Regions from separate parts of the Stenotrophomonas sp. YJH_SMC_8 genome, predicted to be linked through region 2. Evidence: riboswitches for the same ligand, from Rfam matches in the RefSeq annotation. Region 2 holds a riboswitch; the other holds the start of a gene.
What was found. A riboswitch is a leader RNA that binds a small molecule or an ion and turns the genes downstream of it on or off. The one in region 2 is predicted to bind thiamine pyrophosphate.

Region 1 (4,397 bases), on a different contig from region 2:
CAGCGCCTTGCAGACCGGGGAGGGGCCGCGCCATGCGCGGCCCTTTCCCTTTCTGCCAGCTGAGCGGCCGCGGCCGCTTTCAGCCTTGCTTCATGCCACCTGCCGCTAGATGAATGCGCAAGCCGCACGGTGGGCCAGGCAATGTTCCGGCAATGTTGGAACGTCAGCGTGGTCTCCACGGCAGCCGGGGCGCCCGCGCCCTCCCTGCCCAGCGTGGCATGCACCTCACAGGAGAACGAACATGCTCAGTACTTCCACACTCAGCTTCCGTGGTCTGGCGATGGCCCTGGCACTGGTTGCCGGTGTCGCCGTGGTCAGCGATGCCAGCGCGATGTCGAGGAAGGACAAGCGCACCCTGGTCGGCGCCGTGGTCGGTGGCGTGGCCGGCAATCTGCTCTCCAACGGCGATCCTGCGGCCACCGTCGGTGGTGCCGTGGCCGGCGGCGCGATCGGCAACCTGACCACCTCCGACCGCCGCGACCGTCGCTATTACGACAATCGCTACTACGACAACCGCTACGACCGGCGCTACGACCGGCGCTACGATCGTGGCTATTACCGCAGCGGCTACTACGACCGTGGTGACGATCGCCGCTGGCAGCGCGAGCGCTACTACAACAACCGCTACTACAACGACCGCGGTCGCCATCGCGGCTGGTAAGCGCGTCGGCATCACCCATGCTGATGCAGGGACGGGCGGGTCGATGACCCGCCCGTTTGCGTTGGCCGCGGTCATGGCGTTGAATGCGCAGCCTTGGATGTGACTTTTCCCACTCGGGCTGCGGCATGACGTCTTCCTCCCACCGCGTGCAGGGCCTCAACAACGACGAGGTCGCTGCCGACTGGCCACCCATCAGCGCCGCGGACATCGCGTGGCTGAGCGCGCGTTACCTGCAGCTGGGCGAGCACAGCCAGCCCCGCTGGCACAGCCCGCGACCGCTGTCGGCCGCCGCCATCGTTGACGGCGTGGATGGCGCGGTGTTCATCAAGCGCCACCACCACAGCGTGCGCAGCGCGGGCTGCCTGGAAGAAGAGCACCGCTTCATCGCCCATCTCGCCGCAGAGGGCGTACCGGTGGTGCAGGTGCTGGCGGCGACCGATGGCCGCACTGCCGTCGAACACGGCGAATGGACCTTTGAACTGCATGCCGTCGGCGTGGGCGAAGACGTCTACCGCGACGCCGTGTCGTGGTCGCTGCTGACCGATGTCGCACAGGCACGCGAAGCCGGCCGCATGCTAGCGCGGCTGCACCGTGCCTCCGCCAGCTACCACGCGCCACAGCGCAGTACCCACCTGCTGGTCGCGCGCGACGATCTGATCCGCGCCGACGACCCGATCCAAGCAATCAAGGCTGGCCTAACTGCACGTCCGGGTCTGGCCCGTTACCTCGCACGCATCCCCTGGGAAGCGCAGCTGCAGCGCGACGTGCTGCCGTGGCACGCCGGCCTGGCCGCGCGCCTGCGCGACGAGCCGCGTCTGTGGGCGCACAACGACTGGCATGTCTCCAACCTGCTGTGGCGCGACGGCCAGGTCAGCACCGTGCTGGATTTCGGCCTGGCCTCGCCCACCAGCGCGCTGTTCGACCTCGCCACCGCGATCGAGCGCAACGCGGTGGCGTGGCTGGAACTGGAGCGCGGCATGGATGCAGTGCGCATCGACATTGCGCTGGCGTTGCTTGATGGCTACCGCGAAGTGCTGCCGCTGTCGGGTACGCGCGTGCATCTGCTGGCCGACCTGCTGCCGATGGTCCATTTCGACTTCGCACTGTCCGAAGTGGAGTACTTCGAAGGCATCACCGGCTCGACCGCAAATGCGGACGTGGCCTGGCAGCCGTTCATGCTGGGGCATCCGGCATGGTTCCGCAGCGCGCCGGGGCAGGCACTGCTGCAGGCGCTGCACACCGCGGCATGACCCGGTTGACGCACCGTCGGGGTCACCGTTGGGGTCAGATCCCCTTCCTGCGGAAAGGGATCTGACCCCGCAGCCTGAAGGGCACCGGCTCGCAAATCCGTACCATTTGTAGTGAAATGGTCACCTGAAGCGGGGGTGCCTGGATCTGCCAGGCTGAGAGAGTCCCTTGGAACCTGATCCGGTTTGCACCGGCGTAGGGAGCTTTGAGCCGCAGCCACACCCCCATCATGGGCCGGTGCACCTGCGCGCCGTCGCTTCGTCTCCCTTGTTGTCCGAAGACGAACCGAATGAACCGCTGCCTGCGCCCCACCCTGCTCTCCCTCGCCCTCTGCGCCGCCTTGCCGCTGCATGCCAGCGAAGCCGATGCGTCCCCCGATGCGGCTGCCAGCGGCGCCGAACGCTCGCCGACCGAACTGGCGGCCGTGCGTGTGCAGGCCGGCAAGCCGAAGGCCGATACCTCGCGCGTGAACGCCTTCGGCGGTGGTTCCTGGAAGGACACACCGGCGTCGGTGAACGTGCTCGAGCGCGATTACCTCGACCGCCGCCAGGTGCGTTCACTGTCCGAGCTGGCCAGCAACGATGCCTCACTGGGCGATGCCTATGCGCCGGTGGGCTACTACCAGAACATCGCCATCCGCGGCTTCGCGCTGGACGCCGCCACCGGCTACCGCTTCAACGGCCTGTCCATCGCCGGCGAACAGCGCCTGGCGCTGGAGAACGTGCAGTCGGTGGAAATCCTCAAGGGCGAAGCCGGCCTGGCCGCAGGCGTGATGGCGCCGGGCGGCATCATCAACTACATCGGCAAGCGTCCGGCCGAGGTGCGCACCGCCACGCTCGGCACCGATTCGGAAGGCTCGCGCTACGTCGCCGTCGATGTCGGCCACTGGATCACCCCGCGCTTTGGCCTTCGCCTGAATGCCGCGTGGGATTCCAGCAACTCCTATGTCGAGCACGCCGATGGCCGCCGCAACTTCTACTCGCTGGCGGCCGATTGGCTGATCGGCGAACGCGGCAAGCTGGAAGTGGATGCCAACTACCAGACCAGCTCGCAGCGTTCGGTGTCCGGCTACCAGCTGCTGGGCGCGAGTGACCTGCCGCGCGGCGTCGACCGCGAGCATCTGCTCGGCTACCAGCCGTGGCAGCGCCCGGTGGATATCGCCAGCACCAACATCACCGCACTGCACACCTACGACTTCAACGACGCCTGGCAGTCGCGCGTGTCGGTAGGCCACAGCCGGTCGGTGATCGACGACAACGTCGCCTTCGCCTACGGCTGCTACTACGCCGTGCAGTGCGCCGATGGCAGCGTGCCCGGCAACTACTTCGCGCCCAACGGCGACTACGACATCTACGACTACCGCAGCCCGGACGATACCCGCCGCAACCAGCAGGCGCGCGCCGAACTGCGTGGCCGCTTCGACACCGGCAGCATCGGCCACGAGCTGACCATCGGCGCCGACTACTTCCGCCGCACCGTGGACAAGCGCCCGAGCGTCAACGAGTACGTCGGCACCAGCAACATCCACGAAACACCGGTGCCGGTGTTCGAGCCGTCGCCGAAGATGCCGGGACCGTCCGCACGTCGCCTGGACAGCCGCCAGACCGCGTTCTTCGCGCTGGACCGGATCAGCTTCGGTGACGACTGGCAGTGGCTGGCCGGTGGCCGCTTCGTGCGCCTCGATGAGCGCGCCTACGACAAGCGCGGCACCCCGCAGCGCCACAGCCGGCTGTCGCGCTTCCTGCCGCAGACCGCCGTGGTGTGGAAGGCCACCGACCAGCTCAACGCCTATGCCAGCTACGTGCGCGGTGTTTCACTGGGCCAGGAAGCGCCGTTCTGGACCAGCAACGCCGATACCTTCCTGCCGTCGGTGCAGTCGCGGCAGCTGGAAGTGGGCGTGAAGTACGTGCCGGTCGAGGCGCTGACCCTGGGTGCGGCGGTATTCCGCATTTCGCAGCCGTACCAATACGCCAAGCCGGACAACAGCGAGGTCGGCTACACCTTCGTCGAGGAAGGCACGCAGACCCACACCGGCCTGGAGCTGACCGCCAACGGCCAGCTGACCGATGCACTGCAGATCGTGGCCAGCGCCAGCGTGTTGCAGGCGCGGGCTCGCGATACCGGCACGCCCACCTATGAAGGCCATCAGCTGGTGAACGTGCCGAAGGTGCGGGCCAGCGTGCACGTGGCCTATGCGCTGCCGTTCGTGCAGGGCCTGGACGTGACCGGCGGCTGGCGCTATGCCGGTGCCAACGTGGCCCGTGCCGATGGCGGCGTGCGCGCGCCCGACTACTCGGTGTTCGACGCAGGCCTGCGTTTCCAGCATCGCCTGCACGAACGTGCAGTGACCTGGAACCTGTCGGTGGACAACGTGTTCAACCGCTTCTACTGGCGCGATACCGGCAGCAGCGGCGGTGACTACTACCTGTTCCCCGGCGCACCGCGACAGGCGCGCCTGTCGGTGACGTTCGCGCTGTGAGCGGCGTCA
Region 2 (4,397 bases):
GCATGGCCCGGCGCTACCGGTGCGGCATCATCCCTGGTGGTAGACCTCGGCACCGGCAGCACGGAACTCCTGCGACTTCTCCTTCATGCCGGCCTCTGCGTAGTCGCGCACGTCCTGGGTGATCTTCATCGAACAGAAGTGCGGGCCGCACATCGAGCAGAAGTGGGCCAGCTTGTGCGCGTCCTTCGGCAGCGTCTCGTCGTGGAATTCCTTGGCCTTCTCCGGATCCAGCCCGAGATGGAACTGGTCCTCCCAGCGGAACTCGAAGCGCGCCTTGCTCAGCGCGTTGTCGCGCACCTGCGCGCCCGGGTGTCCCTTGGCCAGGTCGGCCGCGTGCGCGGCAATGCGGTAAGCCATGATGCCGTCGCGCACGTCCTGGCGGTTGGGCAGGCCGAGGTGCTCCTTCGGCGTCACGTAGCAGAGCATGGCCGTACCGAACCAGCCGATCATCGCCGCACCGATCGCGCTGGTGATGTGGTCGTAGCCCGGCGCGATGTCGGTCGTCAGCGGCCCCAGCGTGTAGAACGGCGCTTCGCCGCACTCGCGCAGCTGCTTGTCCATGTTCTCCTTGATCAGCTGCATCGGCACGTGGCCGGGGCCTTCGATCATGGTCTGCACGTCGTGCTTCCAGGCAATCTTCGTCAGCTCACCCAGCGTCTCCAGTTCACCGAACTGCGCTGCATCGTTGGCATCGGCGATGCAACCCGGGCGCAGGCCATCGCCCAGCGAGAAGGTCACGTCGTAGGCCTTCATGATTTCGCAGATCTCTTCGAAATGCGTGTAGAGGAAATTCTCCTTGTGGTGCGCCAGGCACCACTTGGCCATGATCGAGCCACCGCGGCTGACGATGCCGGTGACCCGCTTGGCGGTGAGCGGCACATAGCGCAGCAGTACGCCGGCGTGGATGGTGAAGTAGTCCACGCCCTGCTCGGCCTGCTCGATCAGCGTGTCGCGGAAGATTTCCCAGGTGAGCGCCTCGGCACGGCCATCGACCTTTTCCAGCGCCTGGTAGATCGGCACGGTACCAATCGCCACCGGCGAGTTGCGGATGATCCATTCACGGGTTTCGTGGATGTGCTTGCCGGTGGACAGATCCATCACCGTATCGCCGCCCCAGCGGATCGCCCACACCAGCTTCTCCACTTCCTCGGCGATGCCGGAAGACACGGCGCTGTTGCCGATGTTGGCGTTGATCTTGGTAAGGAAGTTGCGGCCGATGATCATCGGCTCGCTTTCCGGATGGTTGATGTTGTTGGGCAGCACCGCACGACCACGGGCGATCTCATCGCGCACGAACTCGGGGGTGATGATCTTCTGGATCGAAGCACCGAACGCTTCGCCCGGGTGCTGCTGCAGCAGGCCGGCATCGCGGATCGCGTCCAGCCGCTGGTTCTCGCGGATGGCGACGAATTCCATTTCCGGGGTGATGATGCCGCGCCGCGCGTAGTGCATCTGGGTGACGTTGGCACCGGCGCGTGCACGGCGCGGCAGGCTGCGTGCGGGGAAACGCACCGCGTCCAGCTTCGGGTCATGTTCGCGGTCGCGGCCGAACGAAGAGCTGAGGCCGTCGAGCTGCTCGGTATCGCCACGTTCGTCCACCCAGCCACGGCGCAGTGCCGGCAGGCCTGCGGACAGATCAATATGCACGTCGGGATCGGTGTAGGGGCCCGACGTGTCATAGACCGTCACCGGCGCATTCTCTTCGCCGCCGAACAGTGTCGGCGTGCGGGTCAGCGCGATCTCGCGCATCGGAACCAGCAGGTCCGGGCGTGAACCGGGCACATGGATCTTGCGCGAGCCGGGAATCGGCCGGGTCACGGATTCGGAGAGTTGCTGGGCCTGTTGCTGCAGGGCGGAGAGCTGTGCGTTCATCGGGCATCGTCCAGGAAGGTCAGGGACGAAGCGGCGGCGCACGGCACCCGCGCACGGACGGTCCTAGGGCGGAGTCCGGGCACGGCTGCATTGCAAAGCTTCCCTACGCCGGTATGAGCCGGATCAGGTTCCAAGGGACTGTCTCAACCGCGGCCACATGGCCCGGTACCCCCGCTTCTTGCTGCGCATTAGAGCATAGACCGCCACCTCCGGGGTCGGATCGTCATTCGTTAACAGAACCGTGACGTCGCGTTCAGTAACGTGCACGCCCAGCGCGTCGCTGAGATCGATGCGTCCCTCGCCGCCTCTGCGGCCCCTGCCCGGTTCGCGCTGCATGCCGCCGGCCCTTCGCTGCAAGCTCTGCTCGCTCCCCTCAATCCCCTTGATCGGAGAAGCTCCTTCATGGTGTTTCGCGTTTCCATCGCACTGGTTCTGCTGCTGGTGCTGCTGGCCGGCATCGCCCCCGGCCCCTTCAATACCGTTGTGCAGTCCATGCTGGCGGAGGTCATCCGCAGTGTCGGCTGGCTGTACCTGCTGGTGGTGTTCCTGGCGCTGGTATTCCTGATGTACCTGGCGTTCGGCCGCTTCGGCAACCTGCGCATCGGCGGCGAGGACGCCGAACCCGAATTCTCGCGCGCCAGCTGGATGTCGATGCTGTTTGCTGCCGGCATGGGCATCGGCCTGGTGTTCTGGGGTGCGGCCGAACCGATCTCGCATTTCAGCAAGCCACCGGAAGGACTGGCGCCGCAAAGCATGGATGCCGCGCGCGCCTCGATGCGCTACGCGTTCTTCCACTGGGGCCTGCACCCGTGGGCGATCTATGCGCTGATCGGCCTGGCGATGGCCTGGTTCCAGTTCAACCGCAATGGCCGCGGCCTGGTCAGTGACATGCTGCAGCCGATCATCGGCCGCCACCATCGCGGCTGGATCGGTCGGGTGGTCAACATCGCCGCCGTGGTCGCTACGGCGATCGGTGTCGCCACCACGCTCGGCTTCGGCACCATCCAGATTGCTGCCGGCATGGAGCGCGTGTTCGGCGTGCATACAGGGCCGCCGCTGCAGCTGGTGATCATCGCGGTGGCGTTCGTGCTGTACATGGCGTCCACGCTCAGCGGCGTCGACCGCGGCGTCAAATGGCTGTCCAACTTCAACCTGGCATTGGCCGCCGTGCTGTTGCTGCTGGTACTGGTGCTCGGACCGACCGGCGCGATCTTCAACACCTTCACCACCACGCTCGGCTCCTACCTCAACCAGCTGGTGACGATGAGCCTGCGCATGTCGCCGTTCTCGTCCAGCACCTGGGTGGCCGACTGGACGATCTTCTACTGGGCGTGGTGGATTTCCTGGGCCCCGTTTGTCGGTTCGTTCATCGCGCGCATCTCGCGCGGGCGCAGCGTGCGCGAGTTCGTCATCGGTGTGGTGCTGGCGCCGACCCTGCTGGGATTCTTCTGGTTCTCGGTGTTCGGTGGTACTGCCATCTGGATGCAGATCTTCGGCCACGCCGATCTGGTGCAGGCGCTGGGCAACGGCTACGAGACGGTGTTGTTCACCCTGTTCGACAGCATGCCGCTGCCGTTGCTGCTGTCGTCCATCGCACTGGTGCTGCTGATGATCTTCTTCGTGACCTCGGCCGATTCGGCGGTGCTGGTGTTGGCCAGCATGTCCACCGATGAGGCGGGTGATCCGCCGCCCAGGCGCAAGCTGGCCTGGGGCGTGGGTGTGGCGCTGATCGCCGGCGCATTGCTGCTGGCCGGCGGGCTGGATGCGCTACAGGGGATGATCACGATCACGGCATTGCCGTTCGCGTTGCTGATGGTGCTGGTGATGGTGTCGCTGTACCGGGTGCTGGACCAGGAATATACGCGCGAGCGGCGGCAGGCGCAGCGCCAGCGGCACATGATCGATGCGTGGATCGCGCGCGAGATGGCGGCGCAGGAAGAGACCCAGGCGGAGGCGGCGCGCGCGCAGGATCGGGATTGAGGGTTGTTTTGCAGCCTGCGGCTGCACCGCCTTTTTCAAGCAACAGCAACGGCAACAGCAAAAGCGGCTCTGGGTTTCTGCTGGCTGGGCGGGGCGGTGTGGGTGGGCAGGACACGCCGTAAACCCGTCCATGGGGGCTCGATGGCGCCATCCATGGCGCCAACGGTCCTGCCCACCCACACCGCCCCACCCCCGACAGATTTCCGGTGACGGTGGTAGATCCACGCCATGCGTGGATGAGGTGTATCGGAAAACAAGATGGGGTCGGATCCGTTTTCCTTCGGAAACCGGATCCGACCCCAACCCACAGCGCGCGGCTGTTGCTGTTGCTGTTGCTGTTGCTTTTGATCTTCTTCTTTCTGTTCCTGCGGTGGCGGCCCCAGGAAACTGTCAGGGGCCGGGCGGGTGGGCTGGGCGGGGGTGTCAGCCGCATGGGCCCGAGGCATGCCTCGGGCGGGTTGGGCAGGACGCCCAACCCCGGTCTTGCCGTGTGCGCAGGACAGCGCACACGAGCAAGCGGCTGCCAAGCCTCCAGGGACGGATTC

Region 1: it holds a riboswitch for thiamine pyrophosphate, as region 2 does, so the genes downstream of both, AC5P88_RS10580 (TonB-dependent receptor) here and thiC (phosphomethylpyrimidine synthase ThiC) in region 2, are expected to answer to the same signal.

Annotation. Positions count from the first base shown of each region.
Region 1 covers NZ_JCAFUL010000007.1:84,256-88,652, reverse strand. Annotated here, with positions in the region: gene AC5P88_RS10590 (glycine zipper 2TM domain-containing protein) at 242-661, shown strand; gene AC5P88_RS10585 (phosphotransferase enzyme family protein) at 787-1,911, shown strand; TPP riboswitch at 2,033-2,128, shown strand; gene AC5P88_RS10580 (TonB-dependent receptor) at 2,199-4,388, shown strand; gene pnuC (nicotinamide riboside transporter PnuC) at 4,397-4,397, shown strand, end outside.
Region 2 covers NZ_JCAFUL010000010.1:81,263-85,659, reverse strand. Annotated here, with positions in the region: gene thiC (phosphomethylpyrimidine synthase ThiC) at 28-1,872, opposite strand; TPP riboswitch at 1,955-2,055, opposite strand; gene AC5P88_RS13960 (BCCT family transporter) at 2,275-3,852, shown strand.